Regions from separate parts of the Geodermatophilus sp. SYSU D00684 genome, predicted to be linked through region 2. Evidence: predicted binding sites of a transcription regulator. Region 2 holds the regulator's gene; the other holds the start of a gene.

Region 1 (9,699 bases), on a different contig from region 2:
CCGACCGGATCGGCGGGGTCTGGGTGGCCACCTTGACCCCGGCCACCAGCACCTCGGCGTGGCTGCGGGCGCCGAGCAGCTCCCCCGCCGGCACCGCGCCGACCGCCGAGAGGAACGGCCGGTAGAAGTCGACGACGTGCCGGCTGGCGTCCAGCCCGAGCACCTCCAGCTCGGCGCGCACCAGTTCGGCGTCGGTGAACTCCGGCAGCCCGGACCCCCCGCCCCACCCCGGGCCGGTCTCCACCGGACCGGCCTCCTCCGGGCCGGCCTCCTCCGCGGACTCCAGGCCCAGCAGGTCCAGGCTGAGCTGCCCCACCGACCCGGCCCTCGCCCCGCTGCGGCTCCACCGGTCCAGCTCGCTGATCTGCAGCAGCAGGTCGCGGCGGGTCACCGACCGGCGGGAGCGGGTGGGCCGGCCGGCCTCGCGGTCGCGGACACCGAACCCGTAGAGCGAGTCGAACCCGCCGGCGAGCACCAGCCGCTCGACCACCGGCCGGGACACCGCGGCCCGCGACCAGAAGTCGGTCAGCGACCGGTAGGGCTGCCCGGCAACGATCCGCTCCACCTCGTCCTCGCCGATCCCCTTGACGTCGGTGAGCGACAGCCGGATCCCGTAGGCCGACGGGTCGGGCATCGCCGCGGGCATCCACTCCGGCCGCCGCCAGTCCTCCCGCCGGTCCTCCGGCGCCAGCCGCTCCACCCGGTAGGTGCCGGCCGAGGCGTTGACGTCGAGGCCCAGCACCCGGATCCCGAAGTTGCGGGCGTCGTCGAGGATCAGCCGCTTCGGGTACATGCCCGGGTCGTGGGTGAGCACCCCGGCGAGGAAGGCCGCCGGGTGGTGGGTCTTCAGCCACGCCGACTGGTAGGTGGGCAGCGCGAACGCGGCCGCGTGCGCCTTGCAGAACCCGAACGAGCCGAAGGCGACGAGCACCTCCCACACCTTCTCCACGACGTCGACCGGGTAGCGCCGCAGCGCCTCGGGCACGAACCAGGCCCGCACCTCCGGGTGCAGTTCCCTGTCGCCCAGCGCGCGGCGCGCCTCGTCGGCCTGGGCGAGGTCGCAGCCGGTCATCTGCGCCACGATCTGCAGCACCTGCTCGTGGAAGACGACGACGCCGGCGGTCTCCCGCAGGAACGGCGCGAGGTCCTCGTGCGGGTAGACCGGGTCCTGCCAGCCGTTCCGGGCCAGCAGGAACGGCGTCACCATGTCGCTCTTCACCGGCCCCGGCCGGAACAGCGAGATGTCGATGACGATGTCCTCGAACGTCTCCGGCCCGAACTTGCCGACCAGCTCGCGCTGCCCCGGCGACTCGATCTGGAACATGCCGAGGGTCCGGGTGCTGCGGATGAGCTCGAAGGTCGTCGGGTCGTCGCGCGGGACGGCGTCGATGTCGACGGCGGTGTCGTCGACCCGGGCCACCTCGTCGAGGGCGTGCGCGATCGCCGACTGCATCCGGATGCCGAGCAGGTCGAGCTTGAGCAGCCCGAGCTCCTCGACGTCGTCCTTGTCGAACTGGCTCATCGGGTAGCCGAGGTAGCTGCTCTCCACCGGCGTGCGGTCGAGCAGCGTGGCGTCGGACAGCAGCACGCCGCACGGGTGCAGCGCGATGTGCCGGGGCAGGCCGTCGAGCCGGGCGACCAGGTCGAACAGCAGGTCGAGGTCGCCGGTGCCGCCGCCGCGCCGGGAGCCCATCCGGCTGGCCCGCAGCTCCGGCAGGTCGCGCAGGGCGGCGTGCACCTGGTTGGCCCGGACGTGCGGGAAGGCCTTGGCGACGGCGTCGATCTCGGCCGGCGGCAGGCCGAGCGCGGCGCCGACGTCGCGGATGGCGTGCCGCACCCGGTAGGTGTCCATCATCGAGATGCAGCTGACCCGGTGGGCGCCGAAGCGGTCGAGGACCGCGTCGTAGACCTCCATCCGCCGGGCGGACTCCACGTCGATGTCGATGTCGGGCAGCTGGTGGCGCAGCGGGGAGAGGAACCGCTCCATCAGCAGGCCGTAGCGGATCGGGTCGACGTCGGAGATGCCGAGCAGGTAGGTGACCAGGCTGCCCGCGCCCGACCCGCGCGCGGCCGCCCGGACCCGCAGGCCCTTGATGAGGTCGACGACGTCGGCGACGGTGAGGAAGTAGGAGGGGTAGCCCAGGGAGTCGATGACGGCGAGCTCCTTTTCGAGCCGCCGGGTCACCCGCGCCGTGCGGGCCATCCCGCGCCGGCCGAGCCCGGCCTCGCAGCGGGCGCGCAGCACCTCGGAGGGGTCCATCCCCTGCTCGCCGGGCGCGGTGACGACGTCGAGCTCGGGATAGCGCACGGTGCCGATGCCGAGGTCCTCGCGGACGTCGACGGCGCACTGCTCGGCCAGCCGGGCGGTGCGCTCGGTCAGCCGCAGCGCGGCGTCGCGGTCGGGGCCGGCGAGGTCCGCGGCGACCTCGGCCATCTCCTTGCCCGACTTGAGGTAGCCCTCGGCGGTGCGCCGGTCGACGTGCCGCGTGTCGAGGGCGACCAGCTGCCGGGAGGCGTCGAGGACGTCGGCGGTGGGCGCGTCGAGGGCGTCGACGTAGCGGACGGCGTTGGTGAGCACCGCCGGCACGCCCTCCTCCTCGGCGAAGCGCAGCAGCCGCTGGGCGCGGGAGCGGTCGCCCCGGCCGCGGTGGTGCACCACCTCCAGCACCAGCGAGCCCGGCCCGAACACCGACCGCCAGGCGTCCAGCCGCGCGGACGCGACGTCGGCCCGCCCGGCCGCGAGCGCCCGGCCCACCGGCGAGTCCGGCCCCAGCACCGCGACCAGCCCGGGCGCGTGCTCGGCGGCCAGCGCGAGCGAGGCCACCGGCTCGCCGCGGGTGCCGCGCAGGTGCGTGGCGCTGGTCAGCCGGCACAGCGAGCGCCAGCCGGCGCCGTCGCGGGCGAGGAAGGTGACCCGCGGCAGCCGCGGGTCGACGCCGGCGCCGCCCCGCACGGGGTGGCGCCGCGCCGGCGCCGGCCGCGCGGGGGCGCGCCCGGTGCGGCGCAGGGAGAACTCGTCCTCGCCCAGCACGTGCGCCCGCGCCGGCGGCACGGTGGTGTCCACCGTCGGCGCGACCGCGAGATCGACGCCGAAGACCGGCCGCAGCCCGGCCGACCGGCAGGCCAGCGCGAACTTGACCGCGCCGTAGAGACCGTCGCGGTCGGTCAGCGCCAGCGCCGTCATGCCGTGCTCGGCGGCGCGCGCGACCAGGTCGGCCGGGTGGTTGGCCCCGTACCGCAGGGAGTAGCCGGAGGCGACGTGCAGGTGGACGAAGGGGTCCCCGCTCACCGCCCGCGGGCGGGACGGTGGGCGGTGCCGCCGACCACGCGCGGCCGGGGCGCCGGCTCGGGCGTGGTGGCCAGCAGCTCCTCGACCACGGCGAGGAAGGTCCCGGCGTCGCGGACCAGGTCGTCGGCCTCGCGCTCGGTGACCGCGCGGGACAGCCCGGCCTCGGCGGCGGCGCGCTTGGCCGCGCCGGCGGCGAAGAAGGTGGCCCACTCCCCCAGCTCGGGGGCGACCTGCTCGAGCAGCACCCAGGCGCTGCGCGGCCGGCGGCGGCCGCTCTCCGGCCGGGTGCGGGCGGCCAGCACGCCCGCGGCGGCCCGCAGCGCCGCCAGGTGCGCGGTGGCGTAGCGGCGGCACGCGTCGGGGGCGTGCCGGGCCTCGGCCAGGGCCCGGGTGGCCTGGTCCAGCAACTGGCCCGCGGCCGCCGGGAGCGGCGGGGGCAGGGGCAGCTGCTGGGCCATGGCGTGCACGGCGCCCATCAGTCGTGCACCCGCACGAGAGACCAGCGGTTGTCCGCGGCGTCCCAGCACAGGTCGTAGACACCGGCGAAGCTCATCCGCGAGCGGCCGGCCCGCAGCGCCTCCACCCGGAACACCTCGCGGGGGGCGACCAGGTCGGCCGAGGCGCCGCCGGGGGTGCCGGCGGCCCGCTGCCACCACGGCGCGGTCTCGACCCACGAGTCGAGCAGCTCGCCGACGACGTAGCGGCCCTGCCCACGCCAGAACTGCGCCGGCCCGAGCGGACCGCGCTCGACCTGCACCTCCTCGCCGGCCCGCTCGCCGACGTCACCCAGCACCCGGCTCATGCCCGTCTCCCCACCCCGTGCCGCGTCTCGACGGTCCGCCCACCGCCCGGGCGGGGAAGGTCCCGGGGCGGTGGCCGACCTGTTCGAACGTGTGTTCGAACACCTCGAGTAGACCCGACCGCGCCGGTCCCGTCAAGCCGGACGCGCTCCCGCGTCCTCCCCGGGAGGAGCCCCTCCCGCCCGCGTGCCGGACGGTACGGCGGGGGTACGACAGCGATGGCAGGATCAGCGCATGAGCCGACCCGCCCACCCCCGGGTGGCCGCGATCGCCGGCCTGCTCGCCGGGGCCGGCGCCACCGGGCGGGTCCACGAGCTCGCCGACGGCGCGCACACCGCCACCGCGGCCGCCGCGCAGCTCGGCGTCCCGGTCGGGGCCATCGCCAACAGCCTGGTGTTCGACGTCGGCGGGCAGCCGCTGCTCGTGCTGACCAGCGGCGCGCACCGGGTCGACGTCGCGAAGGTGGCCGCCCTGCTCGGCGTGCCCCGCGTGGAGCGCGCCTCGGCCGGCTTCGTCCGCGAGCACACCGGCCAGCCGATCGGCGGGGTCGCCCCGGTCGGCCATCCGGCGCCGATCGGCACCCTCGTCGACGTCGAGCTGGCCCGGTACGACCGGGTGTGGGCCGCCGCCGGCCACCCGTCCGCCGTCTTCCCCACCAGCTACGACGAGCTGCTGCGACTGACCGCCGGCACCCCCGCCGAGGTCGGGAGCGGCCCGACCGCCGACGGTCCGGCCGCCGCTCCCCACCCCGCCGCGGTGGGCCCGTGACCGAGGAGAACCCCGTGACCGGCACGACGCCCGCGACGCGGGTGACCGAACTGCCCGCAGGCTGGCTGCGCGAGCACATGCACGAGGCGCTGGCCATCTACGGCGAGGCGATGGGCTACGACGCCTCGGTGGTCGCCGGCCGCTACGGCTACGCCGTCCAGCACACCGAGCGCCCCGGCTTCCGCGCCGTCGGGGCCTTCGCCGCGACCCCGGACGGCGAGCAGCTGGTCGGCTTCGGCTACGGCTACCTCGTCGCCCCCGGCCAGTGGTGGCACGACCAGGTGCGCGCGGCGCTGGACCGGCGCACCGCCAAGCGCTGGCTGCCCGGCGCGTTCGAGGTGTGCGAGCTGCACGTGCACCCCGAGGCGCAGAGCCGCGGACTGGGCCGGCGGCTGCTGCACGCGCTGGTCGAGGGCGTGGACGCGCCGGCCGCGCTGCTGTCCACCCCCGACGCCGACACCAAGGCGTTCCGGCTGTACCACGCCGACGGGTTCGTCGACCTCGCCCGCGGCCACCACTTCCCCGGGGACGCCCGGCCCTTCGCCATCCTCGGCGCCCGGCTGCCGCTGCGGCCGGTCCCCGGCACCTGAGCGTGCGGGGGCCGGACCGGGCCGTCGACGCCGTCGTCGTCGGCGCCGGCCACAACGGGCTGGTCGCCGCCTGCTACCTGGCGCGCGCCGGGCTGGCCGTCGAGGTGGTCGAGCGCGACGACGTCCTCGGCGGGGCGGTGTCGACCGTGGAGCGCTGGCCCGGGGTCCGGGTCGACCGCGGCTCCAGCGCGCACGTGATCGTCCGGCACAGCGGCGTCGTCGAGGAGCTCGACCTCGCCGCCCACGGCCTGCGCTACGTGGACTGCGACCCGTGGGGCTTCGCGCCCGCCCCGGCGCCCGGCGCCCCCGGTCCGGACGGCCGCCCGCTGGTGTTCTCCGTCGACCTCGACGCCACCTGCGCCTCGATCGCCGCCGCCTGCGGGCCCGACGACGCCGATGCCTACCGCCGGTTCGTCGGCGTGTGGGGGCCGCGCAGCCGCGCCGTCGTCGACTCCTTCGGCCGCCGGCCCACCCCGCTGGGCCTGGCCCGCGCCTTCTGGCCGCTGGGCGCCCCGGCCGGCGACGCCCCGCGCACCCCCGGCGGCGACCTCGCCGCTGACTTCCTCGGCTCCGGCGACGCGCTGCTGGACCGGTGGTTCGGGAGCGAGCGGCTCAAGGCGGCGCTGGCCTGGTTCGGCGCGCAGTCCGGCCCGCCGATGAGCGAGCCGGGCACCGCGGCGATGGTCGCCTGGGTGGCGCTGCTGCACGACACCCCGCCGGGCCACCCGGTGGGTGGCTCCGGCGGCCTCACCCAGGCGCTCCGGCGCCGGCTGGAGGCCGACGGGGGCCGGGTCGTCCTCGGCGACGGCGCCGCGCGGCTGCTCGTCGACGGCGGCCGCGTGACCGGCGTCGAGACGGTCTCCGGACGGCGGATCGCGGCCCCGGTCGTCGTCGCCGCCTGCCACGTGCTGGCCACCCGCGATCTCGCCGGCGACCACGCCCCGCCGGCGCTGGCCGACGCCGCCCCGCCGGTGGGCAACGGCTTCGGCCTGGTGCTGCGCTGCCTCACCGACGCGCTGCCGGCCTACCCCGGCGTCGACCCGGCCGTGTCGGCGCAGGGCCTGCAGCTGCTGTGCACCGACCGCGCGCAGCTGGCCGCCGCGCACGGCGACTGGCTGGGCGGCCGGCTGCCCCGCGAGCCGGTGCCGCTGGCGATGTCCTTCTCCGCCAGCGACGACACCCTCGCCCCGCCCGGGCGGCACGTGGTCACCGTGTGGGGCCAGTGGTACCCCTACGCGCTCGCCGACGGCGGCGACTGGGACGCCCTCGCCGAGGCGGAGGCGCGGCGGCTGGTGGCCGCCGTCGACCGGTACGCCCCCGGCTTCGCCGCCTCGGTGCAGGACGTGTACGTCCAGACGCCGGTGCTGCTGGAACGCGAGCTGTCGCTGCTGCGTGGCAACGTCATGCACGTGGAGATGGGCCTGGCCAGCATGTTCTCGCTGCGCCCGACGCCGGCGCTGGCCGGCTACCGGGTGCCGGGCCTGGCCGGGCTGTACCTGGCCGGCGCCTCCACCCACCCCGGCGGCGGGGTGTCGGGCAACTCCGGCCGGACGGCGGCCCGGGTGGTGCTCGCCGACCGCCGGCCGCTCGCCCGCGCCCGCGCCGCGGCGGGGCGGCTCGCGCGGGCGGCCCGGTGAGCGCCGCGACGGCGGCGGTGCGACGGGCCGTCGCACCGGCGCCGGTGCCGCTGGTCCTCGCGGTCCTGCTGGTGCTGGCGGCGATCGCCTACCCCCTCACCGACGGCGCCGCCCGCGACGCGGTGTCCTGGACGATCGTGCTGCTCGGCTCGGCGGTGTCGGTGACCTCGGCCGCCGTCGCGCACGGCGCGCGCGCCGGCGCCGCGGTGCTCGGGCTGGTGGCGGTCACCGCGGTCGCGTTCGAGTCGGTCGGGCTGGCCACCGGCGTCCCCTACGGCTCCTACTCCTACAGCGACGCGCTGGGCCCGACGCTGCTCGGCGTGCCGTTCCTCGTGCCGCTGGCCTGGCTGATGATGGCCTGGCCGAGCCGTGTGCTCGCCGGGCTGCTCACCCGCCGGGTGCGGCCGGGCCGGCGGCGGGGCGCGCGGGTCGCCGTCGCCGCGGCGGTGTTCGCCGGCTGGGACGTCGTCCTGGACCCGCAGCTGGTGCAGGCCGGCTACTGGACCTGGGCGCACCCCACCCCGGGGCTGCCCGGCATCGACACCGTGCCGCTGACCAACCTCGCCGGCTGGCTGCTGGCCGGGCTGGTGCTCATGGCGCTGCTCGAGCTCGTCGTCCCCCCGACCGTCCCCCCGACGCTCCCCGTGGACGCCACGCCGCTGCTGGTGATCGCCTGGATGGTGGCCGGCGGGGCGCTCGCGCACGCCGTCTGGCTGGACCTGCCCGGCTCCGCGGCGTGGGGCGCGGCGCTGACCGCCGTCGTCGTGGCCGTGCTCGCGGTGCAGGCCCGCCGCCGATGAGCGGCGCGGTCGTCCGGGTCCTGTCCGGCCTGGCGGTCGCCGGCGCCGCGCACGCCGCGGTCAACGCCGCGCTGCTGCGCCGCCCGCCGGCCGACCCGCCGGAGGCGACCCGGCCGGTCACCGTGGTGCTGCCGGTGCGCGACGAGGAGACGCAGGTCGGCGACTGCCTGGCCGCGGTGCTCGCCTCGGCCGGCGTCCCGGACCTGCGGGTGGTCGTCGTCGACGACGGCTCCACCGACGGCACCGCCGCCGTCGTCCGCGGCACCGGCGACCCGCGGGTGCGGCTGGTCCCGGCCGGGGACCCGCCGGAGGGCTGGCTGGGCAAGCCGCACGCCTGCTGGGTGGGCGCGCAGACGGTCACCGACGACGGCGTGCTGGTCTTCCTCGACGCCGACGTCCGGGTGGCGCCCGACGCGCTGGCCGCCGCCGCCTGGCTGCTCGAGGCGCACGGCCTGGACCTGGTCTCGCCGTGGCCGCGACCGGTGGCGGGCACCCTCGCCGAGCGGCTGGTGCAGCCGCTGTCGCCGTGGCTGTGGATGACCACGCTGCCGCTGCGGGTGGCCGAGCGCTCGCCGCGGCCGTCGCTGACTGCGGCCAACGGCCAGTTCCTCGCCCTGACCCGCCGCGGCTACCTGCGCGCCCGCGGGCACGCGGCGGTGCGCACGGAGGTGGTGGAGGACGTCGCGCTGGCGCGGGCGGTCAAACGGTCCGGCGGGCGGGCGGTGCCGGCGGCGGGCGCGGCACTGGCCGAGTGCCGGATGTACGACGGCTGGGCGGCGATGCGGGAGGGCTACGGCAAGTCGCTGTGGGCGTCGGTCGGCGGGTCGCCGGCGGCGTCGGGAGCCGCGGCGGCGGTGCTGACCGCCGTCGGCGTCGTCCCGCCGCTGGCGGCGCTGCGCGGGTCGCGGGCGGGCCTCGCCGGCTGGCTGGCCGGGGTGGCCGGCCGGGCGGTGAGCGCGGCGGCGACCGGCGGGCGGGTGTGGCCCGACGCCCTGGCGCACCCGCTGTCGCTGCTGGCCCTCGACGTGCTGCTGGCCGGGTCGGTGGCCGGGCACCGGCGGGGCACGCTCACCTGGCGCGGACGCGCGCTGCGCTGACCCGGGCCAGGATGGGGCGTGACCTCGCCCTCGAGCAGCCCGGCCCGCACCGCCTTCGACCCCGGGGACATGCGCCCCACGGACTTCTACCGGGTGATGAACTCGGTGGTGGTCCCGCGGCCGATCGCGTGGGTGTGCAGCCGTTCGGCCGAGGGCGTGCACAACCTGGCACCGCACTCCTTCTACACGGTGGCGTGCGTGCGGCCGCCGGTCGTGCAGTTCACCTCGGTGGGCCGCAAGGACTCGCTGAACAACGTCGAGGCCACCGGCGACTTCACGGTCAACCTGGTGCCCGAGGAGCTGTTCGAGCAGGCCAACGCCACCGGCACCGACTTCCCGCCCGACCAGAGCGAGGCCGAGGCCGCCGGCATCCGGCTGGAGCCGAGCGAGCGGGTGGGCGCGCTGCGGGTGGCGCAGTCGCCGGTGAGCATCGAGTGCACGCTGCACTCGACGCTGCGGCTGGGTGACAGCACCGTCGTCTTCGGCCGGGTCGAGTGGGTCAGCGTGTGGGCCGACGCCGTCCGCGACGGCCGCCCGCGGATCGAGGCGCTCCGGCCGCTGGCCCGGCTCGGCGGCAACGAGTGGTGCACCGTCGGCGAGGTGCGCGCGATCCCGCGCATCCCCTACGCGACGTGGGCCGAGGACCCCTCGATCGGCGAGCAGGTCCGCGGCGGCTGACCGCCCGCCACCCGGGCGAGGAGGTCAGGCGGGCAGGTGC
Region 2 (9,699 bases):
CGAGCTTCCAGCCCTGGAAGTAGATGTTCTCGACGTCCTCGACGGTCGCCGTCTCCGGCATGTTGACCGTCTTGCTGATCGCGCCGGAGATGAACGGCTGCACCGCGGCCATCATGCGGACGTGGCCCATCGGGGAGATGGCCCGCTCGCCCATGGCGCAGTCGAACACCTCGTAGTGCTCCGGGCGCAGGCTCGGGGCGTCGACGACGTGGCCGTGCTCGGCGATGTACTCGACGATCGCCTCGACCTGCTCGTCCTGGTAGCCGAGGCTCTTCAGCGCCCGCGGGACCGTCTGGTTGACGATCTGCATGGACCCGCCGCCGACCAGCTTCTTGTACTTGACCAGCGAGAAGTCCGGCTCGATGCCGGTCGTGTCGCAGTCCATCATGAAGCCGATGGTCCCGGTGGGGGCGAGGACCGAGGCCTGCGCGTTGCGCCAGCCGTTCTCCCCGCCGATCTCCAGGCACTCCTGCCACTGGGCGGTGGCGGCCCGCAGCACGTCGGCGTCGTCGGCGCCGACCGGGCGGATGGCGTCGTTGGCGGCGGCGTGCTTGCGCATGACGCGGGCGTGCGCGTCGGCGTTGCGGGCGAAGCCCTCGTACGCGCCGACGATGCCGGCGAGCTCGGCCGAGCGGCGGTAGGCGGTGCCGGTCATCAGCGAGGTGATGGCCGCGGCCAGGGTCTGGCCGCCCCGCGAGTCGTAGGCGTGGCCGGTGGCCATCAGCAGCGCGCCGAGGTTGGCGTAGCCGATGCCCAGCTGCCGGTAGGCGCGGGTGGTCTCACCGATCGGCTCGGTCGGGAAGTCGGCGAAGCAGATCGAGATGTCCATCGCCGTGATGACCAGCTCGACGGCCTTGACGAAGGTCCTGGCGTCGAACGTCCCGTCGTCCTTGAGGAACTTCATGAGGTTCAGGGACGCCAGGTTGCACGAGCTGTTGTCCAGGCTCATGTACTCCGAGCAGGGGTTGGACGCGTTGATCCGGCCCGTCTCGGGGTTGGTGTGCCAGTCGTTGATCGTGTCGTCGTACTGGATGCCGGGGTCGGCGCACTCCCACGCGGCCTGGGTGACCTTGCGGAACAGGCCCCGCGCGTCGACCTCCTCGATGACCGAGCCGTCGAGGCGGGCGCGCAGGCCGAAGTCGGTGCCGTCCTCCACCGCACGCATGAACTCGTCGGAGACGCGGACCGAGTTGTTGGCGTTCTGGTACTGGACGCTGGTGATGTCCTTGCCGCCGAGGTCCATGTCGTACCCGGCGTCCCGCAGCGCGCGGATCTTGTCCTCCTCGCGCGCCTTGGTCTCGATGAACTCCTCGATGTCGGGGTGGTCGATGTCGAGGACGACCATCTTGGCCGCGCGCCGGGTGGCACCGCCGGACTTGATGGTCCCGGCGGAGGCGTCGGCGCCGCGCATGAAGCTGACCGGGCCGGAGGCGGTGCCGCCGGAGGACAGCAGTTCCTTGGAGGAGCGGATGCGGGAGAGGTTCAGGCCGGCGCCGGAGCCGCCCTTGAAGATCAGCCCCTCCTCCCGGTACCAGTTGAGGATCGAGTCCATCGTGTCGTCGACGGCGAGGATGAAGCAGGCGCTGACCTGCTGCGGCGCGCTCGTGCCGACGTTGAACCAGACGGGGCTGTTGAAGCTGAACACCTGGTGCAGCAGCATCCAGGTCAGCTCGTGCTCGAAGACCTCGGCGTCGCCCTCGGTGGCGAAGTAGCCGTGCTCGCGGCCGGCCGCGCCGTAGGTGAGCACCACCCGGTCGATGAGCTGACGCAGGCTGCTCTCCCGCTGCGGGGTGCCGACGGCGCCGCGGAAGTACTTCGTGGTGACGATGTTGGTGGCGTTGATGCTCCACTCGGAGGGGAACTCGACGCCGCGCTGCTCGAAGTTGATCGAGCCGTCACGCCAGTTGGTCATGACGACGTCGCGACGCTCCCACGTCACCTCGTCGTACGGGTGGACGCCGGCGGTCGTGTAGACCCGCTTGACCTTCAGGCCCTTCCCCCTGGTCGGCGCCTTGGCGGCCCGGCGCGTACGGCTTGCCGGGCGGTCCTCGATCTCGGTCACGAGCTCTCCCTCGGTGAGTGGTGCGGGCGGCTGGGGAAGAGAGCCACCCTGTTCCTATCTGGTCCTGCTGACGGTTCCGGTGGTGCTGAGAGGGCCGGCGACGCTGCCGGCGCACGTCTGGTCGCGCGGGCGGCGGTCAGCCGTCGCGGGTGGTGGAGGGGGTGCGGGCGGAGCCCCGGCGGCGCGGCGCCGGCGGCTCGATCTGCAGCCCGGGCAGCGGCGGGGTGCCGCCGCGGTGGTGGCGGGCCCGCAGCTCGGTGATCTCCTTCTCGAAGTCCTCGACCGAGGTGAAGGCGCGGTAGACGCTGGCGAAGCGCAGGTAGGCGACCTCGTCGAGCTCGCGCAGCGGCTGCAGGATGGCCAGCCCCACCTCGTGGCTGGGGACCTCGGCCACCCCGCTGGCGCGGATGGCGTCCTCGACCTGCTGGGCCAGCTGCTGGAGCTGGTCCTCGTCGACCGGCCGGCCCTGGCAGGCGCGCCGCACGCCGGCGACGACCTTGGTCCGGTTGAACGGCTCGCTCACCCCGCTGCGCTTGACGACGGCGAGCACCGCCTCCTCGACGGTGGTGAACCGGCGACCGCAGGCCGGGCACGAGCGGCGGCGACGGGTGGTGGCACCCTCGTCGGCCTCGCGCGAGTCGATCACCCGGCTGTCGGGGTTGTGGCAGAACGGGCAGCGCACTGCGGTTCACCTCCCTCCGCGGAAGACCCTCCCGGACCGGGGACCCGGCTCGGGCGGCTGGTGCCGGCGGGCTCGTCCGGTCCTGGCGGACCCGCCCGTCTGCGTCTGTCTGTGGACCCCTCTGGGGACATCCGGTGGACACCCCGTGGAGGTCCTGGGGACGGCCTGTGGAGGACTTCCATCGGTGCAACTACTAGATGTAGGGGGACAGTAGGCCGCGCTCCACTACATCTGCAAGGCGGGAGCCCGCGTGTCTCTTCCGCCGAGACCCGGTCGTGACCCCGTGGTGACCAGGCGCGAGCAGGGCTCCCTCCCGTCACACGACACGCCGGGGCGCCACGCGCGTCGGCGCGCGAGGAGGGGCGTCGGGGTGTAACCGGCCACCGCGCGCAGGGCACGCGCGGACACCCGGGGAGGCGCGCGGACTCCTCCCCGGGACGTCCGGCGGGACACCGGCGGAGGTGACGGAGGACCGCCGGGGGCGCGCCCCCGGCGTCGGGTCAGGCGGGAGGACGGACCGCGGGGCGGCCGCCGCGGGGGTGCGGGACCAGGTCGCCGAGGCGGATGGGGCGGGTCAGCATGTCCGACTCCTCCGCGGCCGCGCCGCCGGCCGGAGCGGGGCAGTTGACGACCGGCATCTCGGTGGTCACCGCCCGGTGCCGGCCGGAGCCGGCGGGAGCGCGGTGCCGCCCGGCCGTGGCGGGGCGGACGGCGGGCTGCTCGGCGGTGACGTCACCGCCGTGCCGGCGGGCACCGCGGCGGGCGGCGTGGGCACCCGGGACGACCGCGCGCCGGTCCACGGCCGGGAGCACGGCCGTCCCCGTGGGGTCCGCGGCCAGGTCCGTGCGCCCGGAGGCCAGCGTCAGGTGCCGCTCGGGCAGCCGCACGGCGGCCAGGTCCACCCAGCTGTCCGCTCCCGCGGCGTCGCGCAGCCGGACGCCGGCCTCGCAGCCGCCGGTCACGTCGTGGCGCCAGCCGAGCATGGCGCCCGGCACCCACGCGCCGTCCACGAGGACCTCGACGTCCTGCGGGGACCGGAAGGTCACCGCTGCGCTGCTGTTCACGGCTGCTGACACGCTCCTGACCGTAAGTGTCCCGACGACTCCGGACCGTAAACGACGGCGCCTGCATGGTTGACGAACTCACCGGCGCGGTCTCGTCACATCTCCGCGGTGACGGCGCCGGGCAGGGCGCCTACGGCACGCGGAGCACCTGACCGGGGACGACGACCGCCCCCTCCAGGTCGTTGAGCGCCTCGATCGCATCGACCACCGCGCGCACGTCCTGGTCGGCGCCGGCGACCTCCGCGGCGATCGACCACACCGTGTCCCCGCTCTCGACCACGACGCTGCTCCCGCCGGCCAGGCGCAGGCCGTCGTGGGGGGCGAGGAACTCCCGGCCGACGGCGGCGCCGCCCACGCCGGCGGCGAGGACCAGAACGGTGACCAGGCGGCGCCCCCGGCGGGTGAGCCGCACCGGAGCCGGGGCCGGCGCGCACCTCGCGCGGACGGCGGCCCGGGCGGGCTCCGAGCGCACCGGCCGACCGCTCGGGCGGGCCGGGTCGCGGCGGGTGCGCGGCCCCTCGGCCGCCCGCCCGACGGTGCGCGCGGGCGCCGCGGCGGGGAGGTCGGGCACCGGCCGCAGGTGCCCGGTGACGCGGGGACCCGAGCCCGGCAGGGCGGCGCGCGGTGCCGGCCGGTCGGTGCGCGCCGGCGACGTGGAGCGGCCGGCACCGGCGGCCGCCGTCGCGCCCTCCCCGCGGAGCGGCGGCCGCCACGGGACCCGGACCGCCGCGTCGAACTCGAGCACTGCCTGCCGCACGCTGCCCATGACCGCTCCTCCTGATCGGGTCGACCGCATCGAACGCCTGTTCGATCGAACGTCTGATCGGATGTCTACCGCACGGGTCCGACGAGGGCGAGAGCGGCGCGGCGTGTCCTTCGAACACACGTTTGAACCTGCGGCGCCGGCGCGCTACGGTCCGTGCGGGCGCACCGCCCGCCGACCGGCCTCGGGCCGGGAGGGCGACGGACGGGCCGCGGGGACGCGGCCGGCGAGGAGGAGACGTGGCGGGCACGAGCGGGACCGGCCAGGGCACCCGGGGCGGCGGCACGACGACCCGCCGTCCGGCCGCGGAGCGCGGCGCCGGCGCGGACGGCGCGGGCGCCGTGCGCACCTTCCCCGACCGCGGCGAGGCCGGCGACGGCCTGACCCAGCGGCAGCGCCGGGTCCTCGAGGTCATCCGCGACTCGATCGAGCGGCGCGGCTACCCGCCCTCGGTGCGCGAGATCGGCGAGGCGGTCGGCCTGTCGTCGGCGTCGTCGGTCGCCCACCAGCTGTCGGTGCTGCAGAAGAAGGGCTGGCTGCGGCGCGACCCCAACCGGCCCCGCGCGCTCGACGTGCGACTGCCCGGCGAGACCACGGGCGAGACCGCCCCGGCCGCGCCCGCCGCGGCCGCCGACGGCTCGACCGCGCCCACCTACGTGCCGCTGGTCGGGCGGATCGCGGCCGGTGGCCCGGTGCTCGCCGAGCAGGCCGTCGAGGACGTCTTCCCGCTCCCCCGCGAGCTCGTCGGCGAGGGCACGCTGTTCATGCTGCGCGTCGCCGGTGACTCGATGGTCGACGCGGCCATCTGCGACGGCGACTGGGTCGTCGTCCGCCAGCAGCCCACCGCCGAGAACGGCGAGATCGTCGCCGCGATGCTCGACGGCGAGGCCACGGTCAAGACCTACAAGCGCCGGGACGGGCACGTCTGGCTGCTGCCGCACAACCCGGCCTACGAGCCGATCCCGGGCGACGAGGCCACCATCCTCGGCCGCGTCGTCACCGTCCTGCGGCGGGTCTGAGCCGCAGGTCCCCCGCCGGCGCCGGAGCTCAGGCGCCGGCGGGCGGACCACCGGACCGGCGGCGGCGCAGCCGCCCGCCCAACCACACCAGCACGGTCGCGACGACGGCCGCGGCCACGCCCCCGGTCACCGGCGACAGGCCCGCGGAGTCCCCGCCGAGCAGCGCCGACGGCGACGGGTCGGCCGGGTCGGCCCCCGCCGGGGCGGACGGCGCGGACCCCGCCGGGACCGGCACCGAGGTGACGTCCCCGGGCACGCCCTCGCCGGCCACCAGCAGCGCGCTCCCGTCGGCGGTGAACGACACCGCCTCCCCCTGCGGCGCCTCGGGCAGCGCGATCCGCACCGGCTCCCCGGCCAGCGCCCCCGGCACGTCGGCGCCGGTCAGCGGCCAGACGTAGGCGTCGGTGTAGGTCCGCAGCGCGATCCGGCTGCCGTCGCGGGCCACCGCCCCGCCGGTGACCATCAGCTGCCCCGCCCGGCCCACGGGACCGCCGGGCGTGCCGGTCAGCGTGAACACCACCGTGCCGACGTCGGCCAGCGCGACCGTGCCGCCGTCGGCCAGCGGCGCGGCCGGCCGGTAGACGTGGCTGGCCCCGAGCACCTCCTTGGTCACCACGTACGGCGTGCCGTCGGGGGCGAGCAGCAGCGCCTCGGCGTCGTGCGGGCCGTCGGGATAGGTCAGCCGGTACAGCGCCGTCCCGCCGTCGGGCCGCAGCGCGACGAGCGCGACCGTCGTCCGGACCGCGGTGTTGTCGCCGGTGTCGGCCAGCCACACCGTGCCGTCCGGGCCGACGCCGAGGTCCTCGGGGTCGTAGGGGTCCACCGGCGCGGTGGTCACGTCGACCACCTGGCAGGCGCCGTCGAGCACGTACACGGTGACCTGGTCGCCGCCGTCGACCATGGCGAGCACCCGGTCGCCGACGTCGACGAGGCCGGAGAGCTCGGCCAGCCGGGGGTCGGTCACCTGGCAGCGGACCGAGGGGGCGGCCGGCTCCTCGGCGGCGGCCGGGCCCGCCGGGAGGGCGAGCAGGACCGTCGTCAGCAGGACGGCCGGGGCCCGCCGGGCGGCGCTACGCGGAGGGGCGGCCGGCTCGGGCACTCGCCCAGCGTGACAGCACCAGCGCGTCGAGTGCGTGAACCACGCCCAGCAGCAGGAGCCCGACGGCCGCGCCCACGACGGCGTCGGTGACCCAGTGGAAGTCCAGCGAGACCATCGCGATCCCGGTGGCCACCGGGCCGACGACGGCCAGCCACCACAGGGTGCGCTGCACCCGCGGACCGAGCCCGTACTCGACCGCCTGCCAGCGCGCCACGCCCCACATGAGCACGGCGTTGGCCACGTGCCCGGAGGGGTAGCTGGCGCCGTCGCGGTGGAAGAACGAGCCGGGATAGGCAGGGGCGGTGCGGCCGGTGCCGAACTTGAACGCGTAGACGACGACGGTGAGGAGGGCCAGCGCGGTGACCACCCGCAGCAGGGGCAGCAGCGTCCGTTCCCGCAGGCACAGCCAGCCGACCAGGGCGGCCAGCACGATGAGGATGGTGCCGCGGCCGCCGATCTGGGTGACCGCCCACACCGGCCAGTAGGCCGGGGAGTCGCGCAGGTCCCAGGCGCTGACCACCTCGGAGACCTCGAGGTCCAGCCGCTCGAGCACCCCGCGGCTGAGCAGGTCGACGGTGACCCCGACGGTGAACGCGAGCGCGACGAGCAGCAGCCACCACGGCGGGCGGCCGGCACCGACCACGGCGGGCGGCCGGGCGGCCCCTCCCGGGCGCCCGGCCGGCGCGCCGGAGGTGCGCCGCACCACGCCGCTGGTCACCGGGTCACGGTACCGGGCCGTGACCCGCCCGTGATCTCACGGGCCGGAACGGCGAGCCGCCCGGGCACCCGGCGCGGGGCCGGGCACCCGGGCGGTCCGGGGTGGAGGAGGCGGTCAGCCGACCGGGACGGCGAACCGCTCGAGCGCGGCGGCCAGGCCGCCGTCGACGCGGGCGGTCAGCCGGGTGCCGGCGGCCTCGTGCTCCTCGCTGAGCACCTCGCCGTCGCGGTGCACGCGGGCGACCAGGTCGCCGCGGTCGTAGGGGACGAGCACGTCGACCTCGACGTCCGGGTGCGGCAGCCGGGCGGCCACGACCTCGCGCAGCTGCTCGATGCCCTCGCCGGTGCGCGCGGAGACCCACACGGCCCCGGGCAGCGCCCGGCGCAGGGTCAGCACGTCGTCCTCGGTCATGGCGTCGACCTTGTTGACGACGATCAGCTCGGGCACCGCCGCCGCGTCGATCTCGCGCAGCACCACGTGCACCGCGTCGATCTGGCCGAGCGGGTCGGGGTCGGAGCCGTCGACGACGTGCAGCAGCAGGTCGGCGCCGGCCACCTCCTCCAGCGTGGAGCGGAACGCGTCGACGAGCTGGTGCGGCAGGTGCCGCACGAACCCGACGGTGTCGGTGAGCGTGTACTCGCGACCGTCGGGCGACTGGGCCCGGCGCACCGTCGGGTCGAGGGTGGCGAACAGCGCGTTCTCCACCAGCACGCCCGCGCCGGTCAGCCGGTTGAGCAGGCTGGACTTGCCGGCGTTGGTGTAGCCGGCGATCGCCACGCCGGGGACGGCGTTGCGGTCGCGGCCCGAGCGCTGGGTGGCCCGGGCGGTCGCCATGCCGGCGATCTCGCGGCGCAGCTTGCTCACCCGCGACCGGATCCGCCGCCGGTCGGTCTCGATCTTCGTCTCACCGGGACCGCGGGTCCCGATGCCGCCACCGCCGGCGACGCGGCCACCGGCCTGCCGGGACAGCGACTCACCCCAGCCGCGCAGCCGCGGCAGCATGTACTGCATCTGGGCGAGCTCGACCTGGGCCTTGCCCTCCCGGCTGGTGGCGTGCTGGGCGAAGATGTCGAGGATCAGCGCGGTCCGGTCGACCACCTTGACCTTGAGGATCTTCTCCAGCGCGTTGAGCTGGCCGGGGGTCAGCTCGCCGTCGCAGATCACGGTGTCCGCGCCGGTCGCGGCCACGATGTCGCGGATCTCGTTGGCCTTGCCCGAGCCCACGTAGGTGCCGGCGTCGGGCTTGTCCCGCCGCTGGCTCACGGCCTCGAGGACCTGGGAGCCCGCGGTCTCGGCGAGCGCGGCCAGCTCGGCCAGCGAGCGGTCGGCGTCGGCCTGGGTGCCCTCGGTCCACACACCGACGAGCACGACGCGCTCGAGGCGCAGCTGCCGGTACTCGACCTCGGTGACGTCGGCGAGCTCGGTGGACAGCCCGGCGACGCGGCGCAGAGCGCCACGGGCCTCGAGCGCGTAGGAGCCGGTCGTGTCGTCGTCCTCGTCCCACTGGCCGGCCGGCGCGGGACGGGTCTCGACGAGCGTGTCGTCGTCGAGCGGGGTGTTCTCGGGGGCGGTCGTCATCGCGTCCAGCGTGACACGCGAGGCCACGCCGGTCACCTGGGTTGTCGTCTCTGCAGTCGTCATACGCCCCCTACAACACCGGAACGGGTCAGGTGCATCCCGCCGGGAGGCGGGTAGGGCGGGACGGACACCACAGCCGAGGAGGGACCCCCGTGAGCACCAGCAGCGACGCCGGCACCGACGACCCCGGCCGCGACCCGGCCGGCCTGACCCCGCCCCGCAACCCGTTCGGCGGCGCCGACCAGGACACCGGCCGCGGCGAGCCGCGCGGCACCGGCAACACCGGCCCGGCCGACAAGCCCGAGGCGCCCACCGACGAGCCCGAGACCCGCGCGGACACCCCGGACAACCCCTAGCCGGCGAGCCACTCCCCGGTCAGCTCCCCGGAGGCGACGACGACGGCGGGACCGCGCAGCACCGTCGTCTCCGGGGTGACGTCCACCGTGAGCCGGCCGCCGGGGACGTCGACCACGACGGTGCCGCGCACCGCGGGCCCGTCCGCGCCGGCCGCCAGCGCCGCGTAGGCCGTGGCGCAGGCGCCGGTGCCGCAGGAGCGGGTCTCCCCCACGCCGCGCTCGTGCACCCGCAGCCGCACGTGCGCGTCGGCGCCCTCGGCCGGACCCGCGAGCACCCGCACGAACTCGACGTTGACGCCCTCGGGGAACAGGCCCGGGTCGAAGCCGGGCTGGGCGGTGAGGTCCAGGGCGTCGAGGT

What was found. The regulator LexA, encoded in region 2, represses DNA repair genes until DNA is damaged. The targets are predictions, from matches to a motif close to TCGAACANNTGTTCGA.
Region 1: the regulator LexA is predicted to act here: its motif matches at 4,175-4,190, upstream of ACI79L_RS17185 (DUF6504 family protein).

What each region holds. Positions count from the first base shown of each region.
Region 1 is NZ_JBJGZI010000023.1:66,353-76,051, forward strand. Features, by position in the region: gene ACI79L_RS17175 (DNA polymerase III subunit alpha) at 1-3,289, opposite strand, end outside; gene ACI79L_RS17180 (SAV_6107 family HEPN domain-containing protein) at 3,286-3,765, opposite strand; gene ACI79L_RS17185 (DUF6504 family protein) at 3,765-4,091, opposite strand; gene ACI79L_RS17190 (YbaK/EbsC family protein) at 4,324-4,857, shown strand; gene ACI79L_RS17195 (GNAT family N-acetyltransferase) at 4,872-5,447, shown strand; gene ACI79L_RS17200 (phytoene desaturase family protein) at 5,450-7,084, shown strand; gene ACI79L_RS17205 (carotenoid biosynthesis protein) at 7,081-7,884, shown strand; gene ACI79L_RS17210 (glycosyltransferase) at 7,881-8,981, shown strand; gene ACI79L_RS17215 (flavin reductase family protein) at 9,000-9,659, shown strand; gene ACI79L_RS17220 (carbohydrate kinase family protein) at 9,684-9,699, opposite strand, start outside.
Region 2 is NZ_JBJGZI010000028.1:45,060-54,758, forward strand. Features, by position in the region: gene ACI79L_RS19085 (vitamin B12-dependent ribonucleotide reductase) at 1-2,062, opposite strand, end outside; gene nrdR (transcriptional regulator NrdR) at 2,199-2,744, opposite strand; gene ACI79L_RS19095 (hypothetical protein) at 3,245-3,820, opposite strand; gene ACI79L_RS19100 (LysM peptidoglycan-binding domain-containing protein) at 3,939-4,574, opposite strand; gene lexA (transcriptional repressor LexA) at 4,811-5,590, shown strand; gene ACI79L_RS19110 (hypothetical protein) at 5,619-6,689, opposite strand; gene ACI79L_RS19115 (phosphatase PAP2 family protein) at 6,661-7,407, opposite strand; gene hflX (GTPase HflX) at 7,522-8,985, opposite strand; gene ACI79L_RS19125 (hypothetical protein) at 9,138-9,341, shown strand; gene dapF (diaminopimelate epimerase) at 9,338-9,699, opposite strand, start outside.